DNA from 4 places in the Pantoea sp. SO10 genome. Region 1 is predicted to be linked to each of the others. Evidence: riboswitches for the same ligand, from Rfam matches in the RefSeq annotation. Region 1 holds a riboswitch; each other region holds the start of a gene.
The links. A riboswitch is a leader RNA that binds a small molecule or an ion and turns the genes downstream of it on or off. The one in region 1 is predicted to bind thiamine pyrophosphate.
Positions count from the first base shown of each region.

Region 2: it holds a riboswitch for thiamine pyrophosphate, as region 1 does, so the genes downstream of both, FCN45_RS20570 (long-chain fatty acid--CoA ligase) here and thiM (hydroxyethylthiazole kinase) in region 1, are expected to answer to the same signal.
Region 3: it holds a riboswitch for thiamine pyrophosphate, as region 1 does, so the genes downstream of both, FCN45_RS21700 (FAD-dependent oxidoreductase) here and thiM (hydroxyethylthiazole kinase) in region 1, are expected to answer to the same signal.
Region 4: it holds a riboswitch for thiamine pyrophosphate, as region 1 does, so the genes downstream of both, thiC (phosphomethylpyrimidine synthase ThiC) here and thiM (hydroxyethylthiazole kinase) in region 1, are expected to answer to the same signal.

Region 1 is NZ_CP040095.1:2,732,194-2,736,878, forward strand. It holds gene FCN45_RS12665 (GntR family transcriptional regulator) at 1-231, shown strand, start outside; gene fbaB (class I fructose-bisphosphate aldolase) at 388-1,440, opposite strand; gene thiD (bifunctional hydroxymethylpyrimidine kinase/phosphomethylpyrimidine kinase) at 1,588-2,388, opposite strand; gene thiM (hydroxyethylthiazole kinase) at 2,385-3,170, opposite strand; TPP riboswitch at 3,204-3,299, opposite strand; gene FCN45_RS12690 (OprD family outer membrane porin) at 3,566-4,685, shown strand, end outside.
Region 2 is NZ_CP040096.1:227,950-232,634, reverse strand. It holds gene FCN45_RS20595 (ABC transporter ATP-binding protein) at 1-176, shown strand, start outside; gene FCN45_RS20590 (M20 family metallopeptidase) at 187-1,413, shown strand; gene FCN45_RS20580 (NYN domain-containing protein) at 1,591-2,280, opposite strand; gene FCN45_RS20575 (DksA/TraR family C4-type zinc finger protein) at 2,617-2,883, opposite strand; TPP riboswitch at 3,007-3,134, shown strand; gene FCN45_RS20570 (long-chain fatty acid--CoA ligase) at 3,236-4,318, shown strand; gene FCN45_RS20565 (acyl-CoA reductase) at 4,315-4,685, shown strand, end outside.
Region 3 is NZ_CP040096.1:473,249-477,933, forward strand. It holds gene FCN45_RS21680 (MFS transporter) at 1-474, shown strand, start outside; gene FCN45_RS21685 (LysR family transcriptional regulator) at 579-1,460, opposite strand; gene FCN45_RS21690 (pirin family protein) at 1,584-2,309, shown strand; gene FCN45_RS21695 (6,7-dimethyl-8-ribityllumazine synthase) at 2,439-2,876, opposite strand; TPP riboswitch at 3,052-3,171, shown strand; gene FCN45_RS21700 (FAD-dependent oxidoreductase) at 3,301-4,245, shown strand; gene thiS (sulfur carrier protein ThiS) at 4,229-4,426, shown strand; gene FCN45_RS21710 (thiazole synthase) at 4,430-4,685, shown strand, end outside.
Region 4 is NZ_CP040095.1:255,171-259,855, forward strand. It holds gene FCN45_RS01155 (PLP-dependent aminotransferase family protein) at 1-577, shown strand, start outside; gene thiE (thiamine phosphate synthase) at 731-1,378, opposite strand; gene thiC (phosphomethylpyrimidine synthase ThiC) at 1,375-3,297, opposite strand; TPP riboswitch at 3,388-3,488, opposite strand; gene rsd (sigma D regulator) at 3,721-4,227, opposite strand; gene nudC (NAD(+) diphosphatase) at 4,316-4,685, shown strand, end outside.

The DNA.
Region 1 (4,685 bases):
TGGGAAACGGTGGAGAACATCAAAGCTACCATGGACCGCGTGCGCTTTCTGACCTTGAGCGAAGTGTCACCGCCGGAGCGTTTGATTCAGCAGCATGAAGATATCTATAACGCGTTGAAAGCGCATGATGTTGACGCAGCTGAAAGCGCAATGCGCCGTCATCTGCAGGAGATGATTTTGACCATTACGCCGATTGCCGAGCGTAATAGTGAGTGGTTTGAGGCGCCTTGATTTAGTGCTCGCTGTCCCCCTCCTCGGTCCTCCCCCATTAATGGGGGAGGAAGATGCTGCAATATGTAAGTGTTGAAGCAGCATGTAGCAGCATCTCCTTCCCCCGCTCGCGGGGGAAGGCCGGGATGGGGGACAGCGAGCACGGCCCCCACTCAATCAAGCAATCGTCACATCCTTCGACAAATACACATCCTGCACCGCATTAATCAGCTGCACGCCCTCTTTCAACGTCTTCTTAAACGCCTTGCGCCCCAGAATCAGCCCCATGCCACCGGCACGCTTATTGATCACCGCCGTACGCACCGACTCCGCGATATCCGTTTCACCCGCAGAAGCGCCGCCGGAATTGATCAAACCCGCGCGTCCCATATAGCAGTTCGCCAACTGGTAACGCACCAAATCAATCGGGTTTTCCGAAGTCAGCTTGCTATAGACGCGCTCATCGGTGTGACCAAACTTCACCGCGTTATAGCCGCCGTTATTCTCCGCCATCTTCTGCTTGACGATATCCGCACCGATGGTCGCCGCCAGATGGTTGGCCTGGCCGGTTAAATCGGCGCTGGCGTGATAATCGACGCCCTCTTTCTTGAACGCATCATTACGCAGATAGGCCCACAGCACCGTCACCATGCCCAGCTCGTGCGCACGTTCAAAGGCCGCCGAGATCTCTTCAATCTGGCGACGTGATTGTTCGGAACCGAAGTAGATGGTGGCGCCAACCGCCACCGCGCCCAGATTAAAGGCCTGTTCCACGCTGGCGTACAACGTCTGATCGTATTGCGTCGGATAGCTCAGCGTTTCGTTGTGGTTCAGCTTCACCATAAACGGAATGCGGTGCGCGTAGCGACGAGAAACTGAAGCCAGCACCCCGTAGGTGGAGGCGACGCAGTTACAGCCAGCTTCAATCGCCAGCTCAACAATGTTTTTCGGATCGAAATAAGCTGGATTGGCCGCAAAGGATGCGCCCGCCGAGTGCTCAACGCCCTGATCGACCGGCAAAATCGACAAATAGCCGGTGCCGGCTAAACGTCCGGTGTTGTATAGCGTTTGCATGTTGCGCAGTACGGCAGGAGAACGATTGTTGTCGATCATCACGCGATCAACATAATCCGCGCCGGGTAAATAGAGGCTATCCGCTGGAATGGTCATGCAGCGATGTTGAAGAAGGCTATCCGCCTCTTTGCCCAATAACTGTACGATGTCCGTCATGTTCGCTCCTGATAAATGGCTGGATTGGAACCGGCCGTTGCCGATTCGCCCCCAACAGCCTGGACCGGAAAGCGCCAGGCTGGCAAATTGCTGACTCCATTTTTCAGACGGATGCGCAGTGAAAAAGCGGCAATCTGGCGTTACGCCCTACCACCATTGATGGAAATGGTGCACCGGCCCAATGCCTTTACCGACCTCCAGCGAATCGGCGTGCAGCAGCGCCTGTTGCAGCCACGCCTTGGCTTCAGCGACCGTCGCTGCCCAGCTATCATGGCGCGGACGCAACGCCGCCAGCGCGGCTGAAAGCGAGCATCCGGTACCGTGCGTGTGGCGCGTATTGACGCGCGGCGCGGTAAAGCGCTGACGTCCGTCGCGGGTAATCAGCCAGTCCGGGCTTTCGGCATCGCTAAGATGTCCGCCCTTCATCAGCACCGCTTCGCAGCCAAGATCGAGCAGCGCATCGCCCTGCTGCAACATGGTTTTCTCATCCTGCGCCATCGCGCGTCCCAGCAGCGCGGCGGCTTCCGGCAGGTTTGGTGTGATCAGCGATACCTGCGGCAGCAGCAATTCGCGCACGCTCGCCACCGCATCCGGCGACAGCAGCGCATCGCCGCTTTTGGCAATCATCACCGTATCCAGCACCACAAACGGCAGGCTGGCCCGTTTCAGCCGCTCGGCGACCACCTCGACAATAGCGGTTTCGGACAGCATGCCTATCTTCGCAGCATCAATGCGCACATCATTCAGCACCGAATCGAGCTGTGCGCCAACAAAATCAGGTTCGATGCGATACACCGACTGCACGCCGCAGGTGTTCTGCGCCACCAGCGCGGTGATGACGCTGGTGCCATACGCGCCCAGCGCGGAGAAAGCTTTGAGGTCGGCCTGAATACCTGCGCCGCCGCTCGGATCGGTGCCAGCAATGGTCAATGCATTGATGCGTTTCATGCCTCGACCTCCAGCGTCCACAGCGTATCGAGGAAAGCAGCGGCAAAGCTGCCTGGCCCGGCGACCTGGCGCGCTGTCTGCTCACCCGCCAGCGACATCACGCGGCAGGCCGCAGCGACATGCTGCAGGCGATCGCCCGGCAAGCTGGTGCAGGCGGCAACCACCGCCGACAACGCGCAGCCGGTGCCAACCACGCGCGTCATCAGCGGGCTGCCGCCGGGGATGGCGAATGTCTGCACGCCGTCAGTGACATAATCCACTTCACCGGTCACCGCCACAACGGTGTGGTAATCACGCGCCAGCTGCTGGGCAGCGCTTAACGCGGCATCGGCCTGATGCAGACTGTCGACACCGCGTCCGCCGCTAGCCTGTTGCGCCAAGGCGAGAATTTCTGAAGCGTTACCGCGAATCGCCGCCGGTTGCAGGCTCAGTAACTGTTGGCAGAATGCGGTGCGCAGCGTTAGTGCGCCGACCGCCACCGGATCCAGCGTCCACGGCGTGCCTGCGGTTTGCGCCGCTTGCACCGCCGCCCACATCGCATCACGACGGTCGCGCGTCAGCGTACCTACGTTTATCAACAACGCATCGGCAAAACCGGCAAACTGCGCCGCTTCTTCAGGATCGATCACCATCGCGGGCGAAGCTTGCAGTGCCAGCAGCACGTTGGCAGTAAAGGTTTGCACCACGTCATTGGTCATGCAGTGCACCAGCGGCGCTTGCTGACGCAGCAGTTGCAGAGAGTGCGCGAGTTGCGCGGGGGAAAGAAGGTCAGGCTGTTTCATAAGGCTCCCAACCGGCGATCAAGAAGGCGAATGCGGTCAGGCATCTGACTTCCCTACGCTGGCATTATCCAGATCAGGTCGGCGGGTGTATCTCAGCCCTGTATTAAAGGGGCACCCCGAGTCAAAACTACGTTGGCGAGCATAGGGAACAAGTTGGGGTAAAGCAAGTAAACGCCGCTTTCCTGGAATCTGGCTCACAAAGTAACAAATTACACATTCATGTAACTTATTGATAAAACGCCTTAAAACGACGCTTTTTTGCGTGCTGCGTCATACTTTGTAATAAATCCCATTGATAATTCGCGTCGCGAAAAATAGCATCCCCGGCAACTTGTTTCATGACGAAACAATACGGATTTGTTAATTGTTTATGGAAGCATCACGGAGGATTTGCTATGCGTCGGATTCCACGCGCGCCGCTCTCTGCGGCCATTGTCTCTGCCCTGTTTGCCGGCACTTTTGTGCCGGTTCCCTCCGCCCACGCCGTGGGTTTTGTCGAAGACGCCACTCTCTCTGGCAATCTGTTTTACTGGCAACGCCAGCGCGATCGCAAAGAGATGGATCCGCAAAAAGGCTCGTACGGTCAGTATGATGCCAATCTGCATCACGCCTCTGCGAATGCCAATCTCGACTTCTCATCCGGTTACGCCGGTGAGGTGATCGGCCTCGATCTGGCAGCGTTTGGCGCGCTGGAGTTAAGCAACGGCGGCCCGGCGGCACCGAATGAAATTGGTTTCAGTAATGCCCGCACGCGCTGGGATGAGGACTGGAGCGGAGATAAGAGCGGCTTAAGTCTCTATAAAGCCGCCATCAAGGCAAAATGGCAGGATAACTGGCTGCGTGCAGGCTATCTGCAGCCCACCGGGCAGACGCTGCTGGCACCGCACTGGAGCTTCCTGCCCGGCACCTATCGCGGCGTTGAGGCCGGCACCACCTTTGATTTTAGCGACGCCGGCGCCCTTTCCGTCTCCTGGATGTGGACTGACGAATACAAAGCGCCGTGGTATCGCGACATGTACAACTTCCGTAAAGCCGATGGCGTGACGGAGATTCCGTGGCTGCAATCCTTTGGTGCCAAATACGATTTTAAAAACGCGCTGGTGCTGGAAGGCGCCTACGGCCAGGCGGCGAATTACATGGATCAGTATTTCGCCAAAGCCTCTTATCAGCTGCCGCTGGCCGATGCACCGCTGCGCACTAGTTATCAGTTTTATGGCGCGAAGGATCGTGACAACAGCGGCGTTGGCCAGATCAACGATGTTTACGATGGCCTCGCGTGGCTGCAGGCGCTGACGTTCGGCTACACGCTCGGCGCGTTCGATTTCCGCCTCGAAGGCACATGGGTAAAAGCCGAGGGTAATCAGGGCTTCTTCCTGCAACGTATGACGCCGTCTTACGCCAGCTCGAATGGCCGCATGGACGTGTGGTGGGATTCACGCTCGGACTGGAACGCCAACGGTGAGAAAGCGCTCTTCGCCGGTGTGATGGTGGATCTGGGACACTGGCAATTACCTG
Region 2 (4,685 bases), on a different replicon from region 1:
TTACCCACGATCTCAACCTGATTCGCCAAATCGCCCATCGTGTTGCCGTGATGTATCGCGGTGACGTGGTGGAAGTGCTGCCCGGCGACAACATGACGGCGCTGGCGCAACATCCTTATACCCGTGCACTGCTTGATGCGGTGCATATTCCCGACTTATCCAAGTCCGTTGCATGACGAGAGAAACATGAAGCCTGAACAGTTGATTCATCATATCGATCGCGATTTTTGCCTCTCATTCCTGGCAAAAATGGTGCAGCACAAAAGCTACAGCGCCACCGATGGCGAGCGTGAATTGGCGAAATACATGGCCGCGCAGATGGCGCAGCTGGGCCTGGAAACCGAACTGCAGAATGTGCCCGGCAACAGGCTGAATGCCATTGGACGATTGGCAGGCAGCGGCGGCGGCAAAAGCCTGCTGTTCAACGGGCATCTGGATACCAATCCGGTCACCGAAGGCTGGACTGTCGATCCCTGGGAAGGAAAAATCGACGAACAGTTTATCTACGGTATTGGCGTTTCGAACATGAAAGCGGGCGATGCCGCTTATTTTTGCGCGTTGAAAACGCTGATTGATGCCGGTGTAAAGCTGAAAGGCGATGTGATTTTGACCTATGTGGTGGGTGAGTTGCAGGGCGGCATTGGTACGCTGGCGGCGATTGAGCAAGGCGTGCGCGCCGACTACTTCATCAATGCCGAACCCACCGATCTGCAAGCGCTGACCATGCACGCCGGTTCGCTGATGTTTACTATTGAGCTCACCGGCGATACGCGCCATCTGTCAAAACGGGAAGAAGCGGTGGATGCGATCAGCGCCGCCGTCGAGCTGATTCCGCAGATTAACGGCATGACCTTTAGCGGCGCGAAAACCGCTGAGCATCGCAAGATTAACCGTGGTCATATCGGTACCGTGCATGGCGCGTTAGGCCGCGATCTGGAAGAGTGGCGACCGCCGCAGGTGGCTGACTTTGTGCGCTTAAAAGGCTCGGCACGTTTCGCGCCAGGACAAACGGTGGAAGGTGTGCTCGCCGATCTGCAGGCGCTGCTGAATATCTTATGCCAACGCTATCCGGGCCTAAAAGCCGAGCTTTATGATGATGGCATCCGTGATAAACCCACCATGTTACCGTTCGAAGTGTCACCGGAATCCGCCATCGTCAAAGCGGTGAATCGCGGCTGGAAAACCGTGCGCGGCACCGAACAGCCCACCGGCGTGATCACGCCTCCGGCGTTCTTCGGCACCGATGCGGCACATCTCTATCAGCATGCGGGCATGGAAGGGATCGTCTGTGGGCCAGGCGGCAAATACAACACCATGCCGGATGAGCGCGTAGAAATCAGTGAATTCCTCGACATGGTGCGCATCTATCTGCTGGCCATTCTGGAGATTTGTCAGCCGGTTGAGGCCGCTTAATGCAGGTTTAAGCACTGATGAGAGCTGATAGGATTTAGCCTGACGCAGGACGTTGAACTAAATGATTTATCAGTAACCGTTCCCGCATTACGTTTCGATATGAAATAGGCCACTACGGAGAACATCGTGAGCTATGCCATTTACCGCGAGGCGCATTAAATGGCGTGGTTTTGATGCTTACCAATATTCGGGTTTAACCGCAGGTTTTTTATGCGTCGCAACCCGAACAGGAAACTGGCATGCATCAAGCTCTTCATTGGTGATCGTTCTGCGTATCCAGTGACTATGATTCTGCAGTGAACCCGGAACACCACGTACGTTGCCCTGGCGGTGCGGCAAAATGATCCCGATACGAATGTCGGGAAAATCTTCGCGAATCGCCTTAAGTGCTGGCGTCATGTCGGTGTCAGCCGATACTAACACCAGCTGCGCGATCCTCTCTTCTATTGGCAACGTCTGCTGTTTAGCAAACAAACGATACATGCTGATGGCAATATTCACGTCGGTTTCTTTCTCTTCCAGCTCCCAGATATCTACCTTATCGAGACGTGATGCGGGTAGTTTTTTACTAATGAAACGTGGAGCTCGAGCGTGCTCAAGTCGATGACGTCCGGTGAAGATATTTATTCCGGTCGTTTTCAGCGCGCGAATATAAGTATCCTGAGCGTGTCGGGATTCAATACCGCGTGTGGCGAGGTGGGGAATAACCGAGGAGGTATAATAATTTATTGTTTCAATTATGGCAGTCGGATCCTGTACCCGGCATATATGCGACAGCAGCAATGACAAGTTGAGCCATTTATAAGGCGTACCTGCAAGGAGTCCATAAAATACATTGTATCCATCAATGAATATTGCAGTACGCACTCTTATCCTTCCTTAAGATACGAAAAAACCGGCCTGAGCCGGTTTTTTCACCCTAACGGCCAGCGAACTGAATCGCTGCGTACAGGGTTGAGTTGTGTGGCTAACTTATCAGCATTACTGGCTAAACTCAAGTTGCTCAAGGTGAAATCTAAGCCATAAAGTTTGTAAAATTAGGCTCTTCTTTCGGCTTCAGCAATAGTGCTGCAGTATTTAACTTTGAAAAATCGGGAGATATGCGAATGGTCTTGCTTCAGATTAATGGTAATTCTAATTAAAAGTAACGAGTGCAAATGAAATTTTAAAATATCCATTAACCTGAATTGCTAATTTAAATAACTATCTCAACTGACTATCCTTACTTCCGCGGCGGTTATAACCGCTGATCGCCGCCTGTTTTTTATCGATCTTGCTCTGGCAATTCACGCAGTAACGCACGCCAGCCAATGCTGCGCGACGCGCTTCCGGGATCGGTTCGCCGCACTCGTCGCAAAATTCAGCACTTTCACCGTGCCCAAGATTTTCACGAGCGCGGGCCACCGCATCATCTACCGTGGCATCAATTTGTTTGTGTACCGCACCGTCTTCTGACCAACCGCCAGCCATACTTCACCTCCGCAAATACTCATGCTCTGAGTATAAGACATGACGTGATTTGTGCCGGGCAGCTCAAATTTTCACGCGTATTTAACATGGTTGACACATCATCGCGCGCCATCCTAGACTGCGGCTTGTTCCAAGGGGTGCTCTGTTAAGGGGCTGAGATTCTACCGGCTGGCGTGTATGCGCGGGCAACGTAGTGACCCTCCGAACCTGATCCGGCTAATACCGGCGTAGGGATGCGGAACCGCAGGGCGATATCGCGCCCTGATTCCCTCTTTGTGCTTTGTAGCGGACAGTTCGCGCTCTTCAGGCGTTGCCTGAGAGTCTCTGCGCAATCGCAAAGGTGGCGACGCACATGAACGAAACACACATCATCCAGGCTCTGCTGACATTCCTGCAGCGCGAAGATAGCTCAGACGACGACTTCAACCAACTGGCCCTCGAAATCTTCGCTTATCAGTTCGCACACAATTCCCCTTATCGCCGCTTCGCCACCCAGCGCGGACGCACGCCGCTGACGGTGAAAAACTGGCGCAACATTCCCGCCATCCCGATTAATGCCTTCAAAGATCTGACGCTCAGCTGCCGTCCCACCGAGCAAATTACCGAGATCTTTATGACTAGCGGCACCACCGGCACGGTAAAAGGGCGCAGTTACCATTCGACGCTGGAGGTGTGGAAAAAATCGATGCTGCTCAATTTCCGCCGTCGCTTTATGGCGGGCCGCGATCGCATCCGCATGGGCATTTTGTTCCCGGATACCGTGGCGATGCCGAACTCCTCGCTGGCGACCTATCTTGATTTGGCGATGAAGGAGTGTGGCACGCCGGACAGCGAAGTGATGGTGGGCGAACATGGCCTCGAAACCAGTCGTCTGTTCAGTGCGCTGGAGAAAGCCGAAGCGGGCGGCGAACCCTACGCGTTGCTGGGCGCCAGCTACAGCTTTGTACCTTTGCTGGATGACATGCAGCGCCAAAAACGCCGCTTCACGCTGCCGGCAGGCAGCCGCATTCTTGATACCGGCGGTTTCAAAGGCCAGTCGCGCGAGATGGGCGCGGAAGAATTCTACGCTTCGCTCTCTCATGCCTTCGGCATTCCGCGTTCCCACTGCATCAACATGTACGGCATGACGGAAATCAGCACGCAGTTTTACGACGCGGGCAATGAGCGCTGCCCGCCGGTGAAATTCGGGCCGCACTGGATCCGCACGCGCGTGGTCAATCCGCTTACCGGTGATGATGTGCCGGACGGCGAAGTTGGCGTGCTGGTGCATCACGATCTGGCACATTTCAACTCGGTGTCTGCGTTGTTAACGGAAGATGCGGGCGTGAGGGTGCCCGGCGGTTTCCATCTGCTGGGACGCGCGACCGGCGCTGATGCCAAAGGCTGTTCGCTGACCATGGAAGCGTTTCTCGCCGGCGCGCAGGCACAGTTGTGAAAGAAATTGCCGGACATCTGCCGGGCCTCTCGGCTGACGAAGTGTATTGGCACACGCTGAGTTTCAATCATCGTGGCGAAAGCCTCGAGGTTTGCGTTCCGCAACTTGATGACGCGCAGATAAAGGCGCTCGCAGCGCGCATCCGCACCAACGCCCGCGCTTATCTCCAGCAGCTGAGCGTGGCGCAGATCATGGGCATCATTGATGAAGCGGTGGCGCGACTGCTCGATCGTCATCATCCAGTGCGCATCAAGGCCGAAAAGCTGCTGCCCATCGTCACCGGTTACGATGCCGAGATGGTGCGGCTTGGCCTTACCGGCTATCTGAAAACCTTTCGTCAACCGCAGTTAAAGCGCTTTCTGGCGGA
Region 3 (4,685 bases), on a different replicon from region 1:
CCGGTGAGCTGGATCCCGGCGGTGCTGGCGTTGTTTGGTTTAGGCATGATCATCGGTAACATCGCCGGCGGTCGTCTGGCCGATCGCGGCATTGAAAAGACTATCCGCATTTTGCTGATCTGGTCATTTTTGGTGCTCAGCGCCTTCGTATTTGCCGCGCATTATGCGCTGGCTGGTGCCATCAACGTCATGCTGGTGGGCACCATGGTGGCGCTGGCGGCGGTGTTGCAGATCCGTTTGATGGATGTCGCCGGAGATGCGCAAACCATGGCGGCAGCAATGAACCATTCGGCGTTTAACCTCGCTAACGCGCTTGGTGCATGGCTGGGTGGCGTGACCATTTCCGCTGGTCTGGGATGGCAATCCACCGGTTGGGTAGGCGCGATTCTGGCGGTGTTGGGTCTGCTGATCCATGCGGTGGCGATGCGCGATGCACGTCGTAAATCGATTACCTTCGCGCACGAAAGTCATTAACACCCAACCTACCGTTGCGGCGCGATATATTACGTATTGCCGGGATGGGCACATTGCCGCCCTTGATATGCGCAATAGATCGTGCCGCAACGGGTAATTAATTTTTACGCCAACTTCTGCTGCAAAAATGTCATAAACACCCGATTGATCTCACTGCGCTGACGGTGCTGCGGATAGAGCGCATTAAGATGGAGCGAGGTCGGCTGCCACTCTTCCAGCACCTTCACCAGCTCACCGCTCGCCAGCGCTGGCGCCACAATAAACTCTGGCAGCATAATCAGACCCAATCCGGCCACTGCTGCGTCGCGCAGCATTTCCCCGTTATTACTCACCATCGGCCCATGCACACTAATCACTTTGCGCTGGTCGCCGTTAAACAGTTCCCAGCCGGTCTGGCTTTCGCGCCCGTAGCGCAGACATAAATGCTCGCTCAACTCCTCTGGCGTTCGCGGTGCGCCTGCGCCTGCGCCCTGCAGGTATGACGGGCTGCCGCAGATCACGCGGCGAAACTCGCCCAGTCGCCTGGCGATCAAACTCGAATCTGGCAGCGTACCGATGCGAATCGCCATATCAAATCCTTCACCCACCATATCGACATGCCGATCCGCCAGTTCAACCTGAAACTGCAAACCCGGATGCTGGCTGAGAAACTCGGCAATAAACGGCGACAAATGGCTGATACCAAACGACATCGGCACGCTCAGGCGGAAGCTGCCCTGCAGCACCTGACGACGCCCCGATACCGCCAGCTCGGCTTCCTGCACATCATCAAGAATGCGCTGCGCGTGCTGCGCAAACAGCTGGCCGTTATCGGTTACCGACAACTTCCGCGTGTTGCGATTCAGCAGGCGCGCGCCAAGCGACTCCTCCAGCGCGGCGATGCGGCGGCTGACATACTGCTTCGACAGCATCAGCTGTTCGGCCGCAGCGGTGAAGTTACCGGCTTTGATAACGGCAACATAAATACGGAGATCTTCAATCTGCATATTGTCCACTTATCGGTGACAGTCATTGTCATTATGACGCATTGTTAGGCAAATCAGTTTACGTATACTTGTTTGCAACGGGAAGGGCAATCGCCCCCCAACAGCAAATTTGAGGAGCAGACCATGATTGAACAACGCCTGTCAGAACAACGCGGAGTGGGTGACCACGGTTGGTTGAATTCGCATCATACGTTCTCTTTTGCCAGTTACTGGGATCCAAAACAAACCGGCTTCTCAGACTTGCTGGTGATCAATGATGACCGCGTTGCACCGGGTCGCGGTTTTGGTGCGCATCCGCACAACAACATGGAGATTATCTCCTACGTGCTGGAAGGCGCGCTGGAGCATAAAGATTCCATGGGCACCGGTTCGGTGATTGTGCCGGGTGATGTGCAGCTAATGAGCGCCGGCAGCGGCGTCACGCACAGCGAGTTTAACCACTCGAAAACGGACAACGTGCACTTCCTGCAGATCTGGATTGTGCCTGGCGAACGTAATTCGCCTCCCGGTTATCAACAGATTTCAGTGTCGGAACGTGACAAACGCGGTCAGCTGCGCCTGATTATTTCGCCGGCAGGGGATAACGGTTCACTCAGCGTGCGTCAGGATATTCGCGTTTATGCCGGATTGTTCGACGGTGTCGAGCAGCAAACCTTCGCGTTGGATGGCGATCGTTACGCCTATATTCACGTGGCACGCGGCAGCATCGAAGTGAACGGCGTGAAGTTCAAAGAGGGCGACGGTGCACGCGTTCGCAACGAAAGCGCGCTGCAGTTTGCTAACGGTGATGATGCGGAAGTGCTGGTGTTTGATCTGCGTCCGCTGGAAGTGAATCATCCACAGCGTTAATGACGAATAGCTGATACTTTATTCGTAAGACTATTTTACGAGATGATTAGCACTATTCTGAAAATGAGCCGTTGAAGGTCATCATAAATAAAAAGGGAGCGCCTGAAGAGGTGCTCCCTTTTTAATGCATCAATCAATCGACAAATTATGGATCGCTAACACCGCGCGTGCCGCTTCTTTGCCTTTCTTAATAAAATGCTCGGTATAGAAGTTTTCAATCACATCAACCGGCTGGAAGTTATGTGGCGTTAATGAAACGGAGAACACCGGTACGTTGGTGGTCAGCTGCACATTCATCAAGCCATCAACCACCGCAGCGGCAACGAAATCATGGCGATAGATACCGCCGTCAACCACCAGCGCAGCGCAGACGATCGCATCGTATTTGCCGGTTTCGGCCAGACGCTTAGCCAGCAGCGGCATTTCAAATGCGCCAGGCACTTCCAGCACTTTTAATTGTGCTTCTACGGATTGATCGGCTAATTCTTTTTCAAAACCCACCAGGGCATTATGGACAATTTCTTTGTGCCAGCCGGCTTTAATAAATGCAATTTTAATATTGTTCATGGTTATTCCGACATCACCTGTAATGTTTTCTTGCGCATAAAATAATGTGTTTGTATACCATATGTTACGTTTGTGATCCACAAAGCCTAAGTAGCGATAAATGCCGTGATGCTAAATGCCACGTAAAGCATCCGGTTATTCCGCGCTTGACGGCGACCATCGCCTGCAATACAAATAGACGCGTCGGGGGAGTCTCGCCAAAGAGACTGAGAGGCTAATAGCGCACTGCGCGGTTTAGCGACCCTTTGAACCTGACCCAGTTGATACTGGCGTAGGAAGACTGACAGTCTTGTTTTTTGGGCTGTCTGGCGCTCAAACAATCTCGATGGACGCGCCATTTCCCTTCTCCTGTATCTGCGGGTCTCAGCTAACACTGAGAGGCCGATGTGAATTCCCCCTGTTTGAACATCCTGGAACCGGCGCTGTGAGCCGCTGGAGCGTGCTTGGCTGCGGCGTGGCGGGCCTATGCGTAGCCACTTTGCTGGCGGAACGCGGTGAAGGCGTTGAGGTGATGGGCGATGACGCGCGCCGCCCGGCATCGTGGTTTGCTGGCGGCATGCTAGCGCCCTGGTGTGAAGCCGAAAGCGCGCCGCGCGATGTTATCACTCTTGGGCAACACGCCGCCGCGTGGTGGCAACAGCGCGTCAGCAGCGTCGAGCATCAGGGCACGTTGGTGGTTGCGCCGCCGCGCGATAGCCTGGAACTCAATCGTTTCGCCCGCATGACCGAGCAGCATCAATGGGTCGATCCCGCCAACATTGAACCGGCGCTGGAAGGGCGCTTTGCGCGCGGTCTGTTTTTCGCCGGGGAAGCGCATCTCGATCCGCGTCTGGCGTTGCAGGAGATGCGTGACGCGCTGATCGCGCGCGGCGTGTCATTCAGCAATCACGCGCCGAGCGGCCAGATTATCGATTGTCGCGGCATCCACGCCGCGCCGCATCTGCCGCGCCTGCGTGCGGTGCGCGGCGAGATGCTGATTTTGCACAGCGATGAAGTGCAGTTTTCCCGCCCGATTCGTCTGCTGCATCCGCGTTTTCCCTGCTATCTGGTGCCGCGTCGCGGCGGCCACTTTATGCTCGGCGCCACCATGATTGAGAGCGACGATGCCAGCGCCATCAGCGCGCGCGCCATGATGGAGTTACTCAGCGCCGCCTATGCCATCCATCCCGCCTTAGCCGAAGCGCGCGTGATTGAGAGCGGTAGCGGGCTGCGTCCGGCCTATCCGGCGAATCTGCCGGAAATCCACTATCACAATCACACTTTTTATCTCAACGGCATGTATCGCCACGGTTTTCTGCTGGCGCCAATGCTGGCAGAGCAGCTGATGCAACGCATTTCTGGGGAACTCAACAATGAATATTCAGCTTAACGGCCGCGCCATCAGCACCCAGGCAACAAGCCTGAGCGAATTGCTGATCGAGCAGCAAATTGATGTGGCCTGCGTCGCCACCGCCTACAACGGTGCGTTTGTGCCAAAAAGCCAGTACGACACGCAGCGGCTGGATGAAGGTTGCCAGCTCGAAGTGCTGTCACCGATGCAGGGAGGTTAAGCGATGTTTTACGATTTTGAACCGCAATCACGCTTCCTGCTCGGCACCGCCGGTTATCCTTCGCCCGCCATTTTGCAGCAGGCGATTGCCGCCTCCGGCACCGACATCATCACCGTCAGTTTGCGGCGCGAAGGCGCGGCGGGCGCGGCATTCCGCGAACTGCTGACTGGGCTCAACATCCGCGTGTTACCGAATACCGCCGGTTGTCACACGGTAAAAGAGGCCGTCACCACCGCGCACATGGCGCGCGAACTGTTCA
Region 4 (4,685 bases), 1.7 Mb from region 1:
GGTTACCCTTAAGTCGTTGGATCACGATGGACGGGTATTGCTGTGCAGTTCCTTCTCCAAGACGCTGGCGCCGGGGCTGCGTGTTGGTTGGGTGGCGCCGGGGCGCTATCGCGATCGCGTGTTGCATATGAAATATATCAGCACCGGATCGACGGCTACCCAGCCGCAACACGCGGTCGCCGAGTTTATTCGTCTTGGTCATTATCTGCCGCATTTGCGGCGCATGCGTCAGGTGTATCAACGCAATTATGAAACCTTTAGCTGCTGGGTACGCCACTACTTTCCGTGTGGGATTTGTGTGTCGCGTCCGCAGGGCAGTTTCCTGATGTGGATTGAATTGCCAGAGGCATTTGACGCGGTCAGGCTCAATACCGAATTGCGTGAGCTGAACATGCAGGTTGCCGTCGGCTCGCTGTTTTCGGCCTCGGGTAAGTATCGCAACTGTTTGCGCCTGAATTATGGTTTGCCAATGAATGAGCACACAGAGCAGGCGATAGCTCAACTCGGCGCAGCGGTAGAACGTGCCATGCTGGCTTGTAGTCATGAATCCGTGCATACCTCCTCCCTGATCACGTGAAGAAAGGCAGGGCTGGGAGAGGTTGAGACCAGCCCTGGCCCGCTGCAAGCGACAGCGGGCAGGCACACTTTAGTCTTGTCAGGAAATGACGCCAGCCCCTACATCACGCTGCTGCGCGGCAGATTCCAGCGTTTCATCTTTACTTGCCGCGCATTACACTGCTTCTGCAGGTTCGATTCCATTTTCCACCAGTGACAGTAACTGCTGCGTTGCTGCGCGCCAGTCGGCGGCCTGGGTAATCGCGCTCACCACCGCAATGCTGCCCACGCCGGTAGCCAGCACTTCCGGCACGCGCGCCAGAGAAATACCGCCAATCGCCACGGTTGGCACATTCTGCAAACGCGCCAGGTGGCGTTTCAATTCCACCACGCCTTGCGGCGCAGAGGGCATATCTTTGGTTTGCGTAGGATAGATGTGGCCAAGCGCAATGTAAGAAGGGCGCAGCGCCAGAGCCCGATCTAACTCGGCATCGTCATGCGTCGATAAACCCAGGCGCAATCCCGCCTCACGAATGGCCGCCAGATCGGCCACATCGAGATCTTCCTGGCCGAGGTGCACGCCATAAGCGTGATATTTAATGGCTAAGCGCCAGTAATCGTTGATAAACAGGCGAGCGCGATACTGTTTGCCGAGTGCAATCGCCTCGCGCACCGCATCTTCCACCTCGTGATCTTCACAATCTTTGATGCGCAGCTGTATGGTGCGCACACCGGCTTCCAGCAAGCGTGCGATCCATTCCACGCTATCAACAACCGGATACAGCCCCAGCTTTGAGGCTGTGGCAGGAAAGGCGTCGGTCATACATTTTCCTCTTTAAGGGTATCGGCAGCGTGATAGATCTCGCCGCCACGATTGCGGAAGGCGTCCGACATTTGCGCCATACCCATCTCAATCGGCTGGGCTTCAGCCTGTTGGCGGGCGGCAAACTCACGCACTTCCTGGGTAATTTTCATCGAGCAGAATTTCGGGCCGCACATCGAGCAGAAGTGCGCTACTTTTCCCGATTCCTGCGGCAGGGTTTCATCGTGATAGGCGCGTGCGGTGTGCGGATCGAGCGCCAGATTGAACTGATCTTCCCAGCGGAATTCAAAACGCGCTTTCGACATCGCATTGTCACGGATCTGCGCACCGGGATGACCTTTCGCCAGATCCGCTGCGTGCGCGGCGATCTTGTAGGTGATCAGCCCTTGCTTCACATCCTCTTTATTCGGCAAACCGAGGTGCTCTTTCGGCGTCACGTAACACAGCATGGCGCAGCCGAACCAACCAATCATGGCCGCGCCGATGCCGGAGGTGAAATGGTCGTAGCCGGGCGCGATATCGGTGGTAAGCGGGCCAAGCGTGTAAAATGGGGCTTCGTGACAATGCTCAAGCTGTTCGGTCATATTGCGTCGAATCATCTGCATCGGCACATGGCCCGGACCTTCAATCATCACCTGCACATCGTATTCCCAGGCGATTTTGGTCAGTTCGCCCAGCGTATGCAGTTCGGCAAATTGCGCCTCATCGTTGGCATCCTGAATCGAGCCGGGACGCAGGCCGTCGCCGAGCGACAGCGCCACATCGTAGGCGGCACAAATTTCACAAATCTCGCGGAAGTGCAGATAGAGGAAACTTTCGGTGTGATGCGACAGGCACCATTTCGCCATAATCGAGCCACCGCGCGACACAATGCCGGTCAGGCGTTTGGCCGTCATCGGCACATAGCGCAGCAGCACGCCAGCGTGAATGGTGAAGTAGTCAACGCCTTGTTCCGCCTGCTCCAGCAGCGTGTCGCGGAAAATCTCCCAGTTGAGATCTTCTGCAATGCCGTTCACTTTCTCCAGCGCCTGATAAATCGGCACCGTACCAATCGGCACCGGACTGTTGCGCAAAATCCACTCACGCGTTTCATGGATGTAGCGGCCGGTTGAGAGATCCATCACAGTGTCTGCGCCCCAGCGCGTTGACCACACAAGCTTCTCCACTTCCTCTTCAATAGATGAGCTCACCGCAGAGTTGCCAATGTTGGCATTCACTTTCACCAGGAAGTTGCGGCCGATAATCATCGGTTCGGATTCGGGATGGTTGATGTTCGAAGGGATGATGGCGCGGCCGCTGGCGACTTCCTGACGGACAAATTCCGCGGTGATATTTTCTGGCAGATTGGCACCAAAGCTGTGACCCGGATGCTGCTGTAACAGCACTTCACCGCGAATACGCTCGCGGCCCATGTTTTCACGCAGCGCGATAAACTCCATCTCCGGCGTGATGATGCCCTGACGCGCATAGTGCAGCTGGGTAACCCGGCGACCCGCTTTGGCACGGCGCGGTTGCGGCAACTGCTCAAAACGCAGATGGTCCAGGCCTTCATCCGCCAGACGCTGCTGTGTGTAACTGGAACTCAGCTGGTGGATGGTTTCGCTGTCGCCACGTTCTTCGATCCAGCCGGCACGCAGCCTGTCGAGTCCCTGATGCACATCAATGGTGGCTTGAGGATCGCCATAAGCCCCGGCGGTGTCGTAAACCGGCACCGCTTCATTTGGCTCATAGTGCGGATTCTCTTTGCTGCCGCCTATGTGCGTTGGACTGAGCTGTATCTCACGCATCGGCACGCGAATATCCGCGCGGCTGCCGGTGATCCAGATACGTTTGGAGTTGGGGAAAGCGGTTCCCTGCAGGGAATCGATAAATTCTTGCGCCTGAGCGCGTTGTTCACGACGAGAAGTTTTAGCAGACATAGCAAGTTTCCGGTAACGGTTGGAAGTTGCTTGTCCAGAGTTCGGAAGGAGTAACAGGTACGGTGCCGGGCGCCAGCATGCACCGTGCTGATAATGTCTACTCTTGTTCCCTTCGCAGGTACTAACCTGATCAGGTTCCGCGGATCCCGAATTAACGGTCTCAGCCCCAGAGGGCACTCCGACAAGTTGGTGTTTTGTGGTTTAAGCTACTTTGCTTGCCATTTTGCACCTGGGCAGTGCTCGTGACCGTCACGTACTACGTGTACGCTCCGGTCCCTGCGCGCTGTCCGAGTGCAAACTGGCTGCGCACGCTACGCTTAAACCGCAAAATTTGCCTCTTGATGTTTTGAAGAGGCAATAAAAAAGCCCATTCAGCATAAGAGGGCTTTTCTGGAATAACAAGTTTTTTACAACTTAAGGATGTTAAGCCGGGCGGGCAATGGCGCTATCGTTGGCAACCGGCGGAAGCGCCAGCTGGTTGTCCCAGGCGAGTTGCACCAGCTTATCTTCCAGCGTGAAGCGCGATTCCAGCACCTCGCCGACTTCGGAGAGCGCGGTTTGAAAATCCACGCAATTATCATCGTTAATCGCTTGCTGCAGATGGCTGTCGTAGAGCTGCATGATGCGATCGGTATTCGCCTCCAGTGCCGGGTAAATCTGCGCAGCGACGAATAAGGGGCTATCACCCTGCATCTCACTAATGATGTGTTCATACACGCTGAAATGGCCGGTGGAAAGGTAATCCACCAGGTTGTGACAAAATGCGTCCAGCGCCTGTTCATCCAGCGTGGATAACGCATCTTTTTGTGGCTTCATGCCAATAAGCTCGTAGTAAGTGACGAGCAGCTGTCGACGGGCGCGCAGCCATGAATCAACCAATTCATTTCCGCCGCCTACACGCTCTGTCAGGTTATCTAACTGGTTAAGCATATGGGGCTCCAGGTAGGTTATAGTTGTTTATTACACACTTAATATTAGGATTTCAGCGTGCGATTTGACGCTAAGGACAACGATTAAGATGCAACGTGAGATCTCAAGCTTAGACGCTGGATGGTGGGTTGTCAGCCATGAGCAAAAACTTTGGTTGCCGCAGGGCGAATTGCCGCATGGCTTAGCCAGCGATTTTGGCCTCAGCGGCAGCAACGCGATTTTGATCGGCGAGTGGCAGGGTGAGAATGTCTGGCTGGTACGTGAATCGCGTCCGGACAGCATGGGCTCCGTGCGCCAACTGATTGATGAGGATGTCGGCCTGTTCCAAATCGCCGGACGTGGCGTGCAGCTGGCGGAGTTTTACCGCTCGCATCGCTGGTGCGGCTATTGCGGCCATGAGATGCACATCAGCAAACGCGAATTTGCCTGCTTGTGCAATCACTGCCGCGAGCGTTATT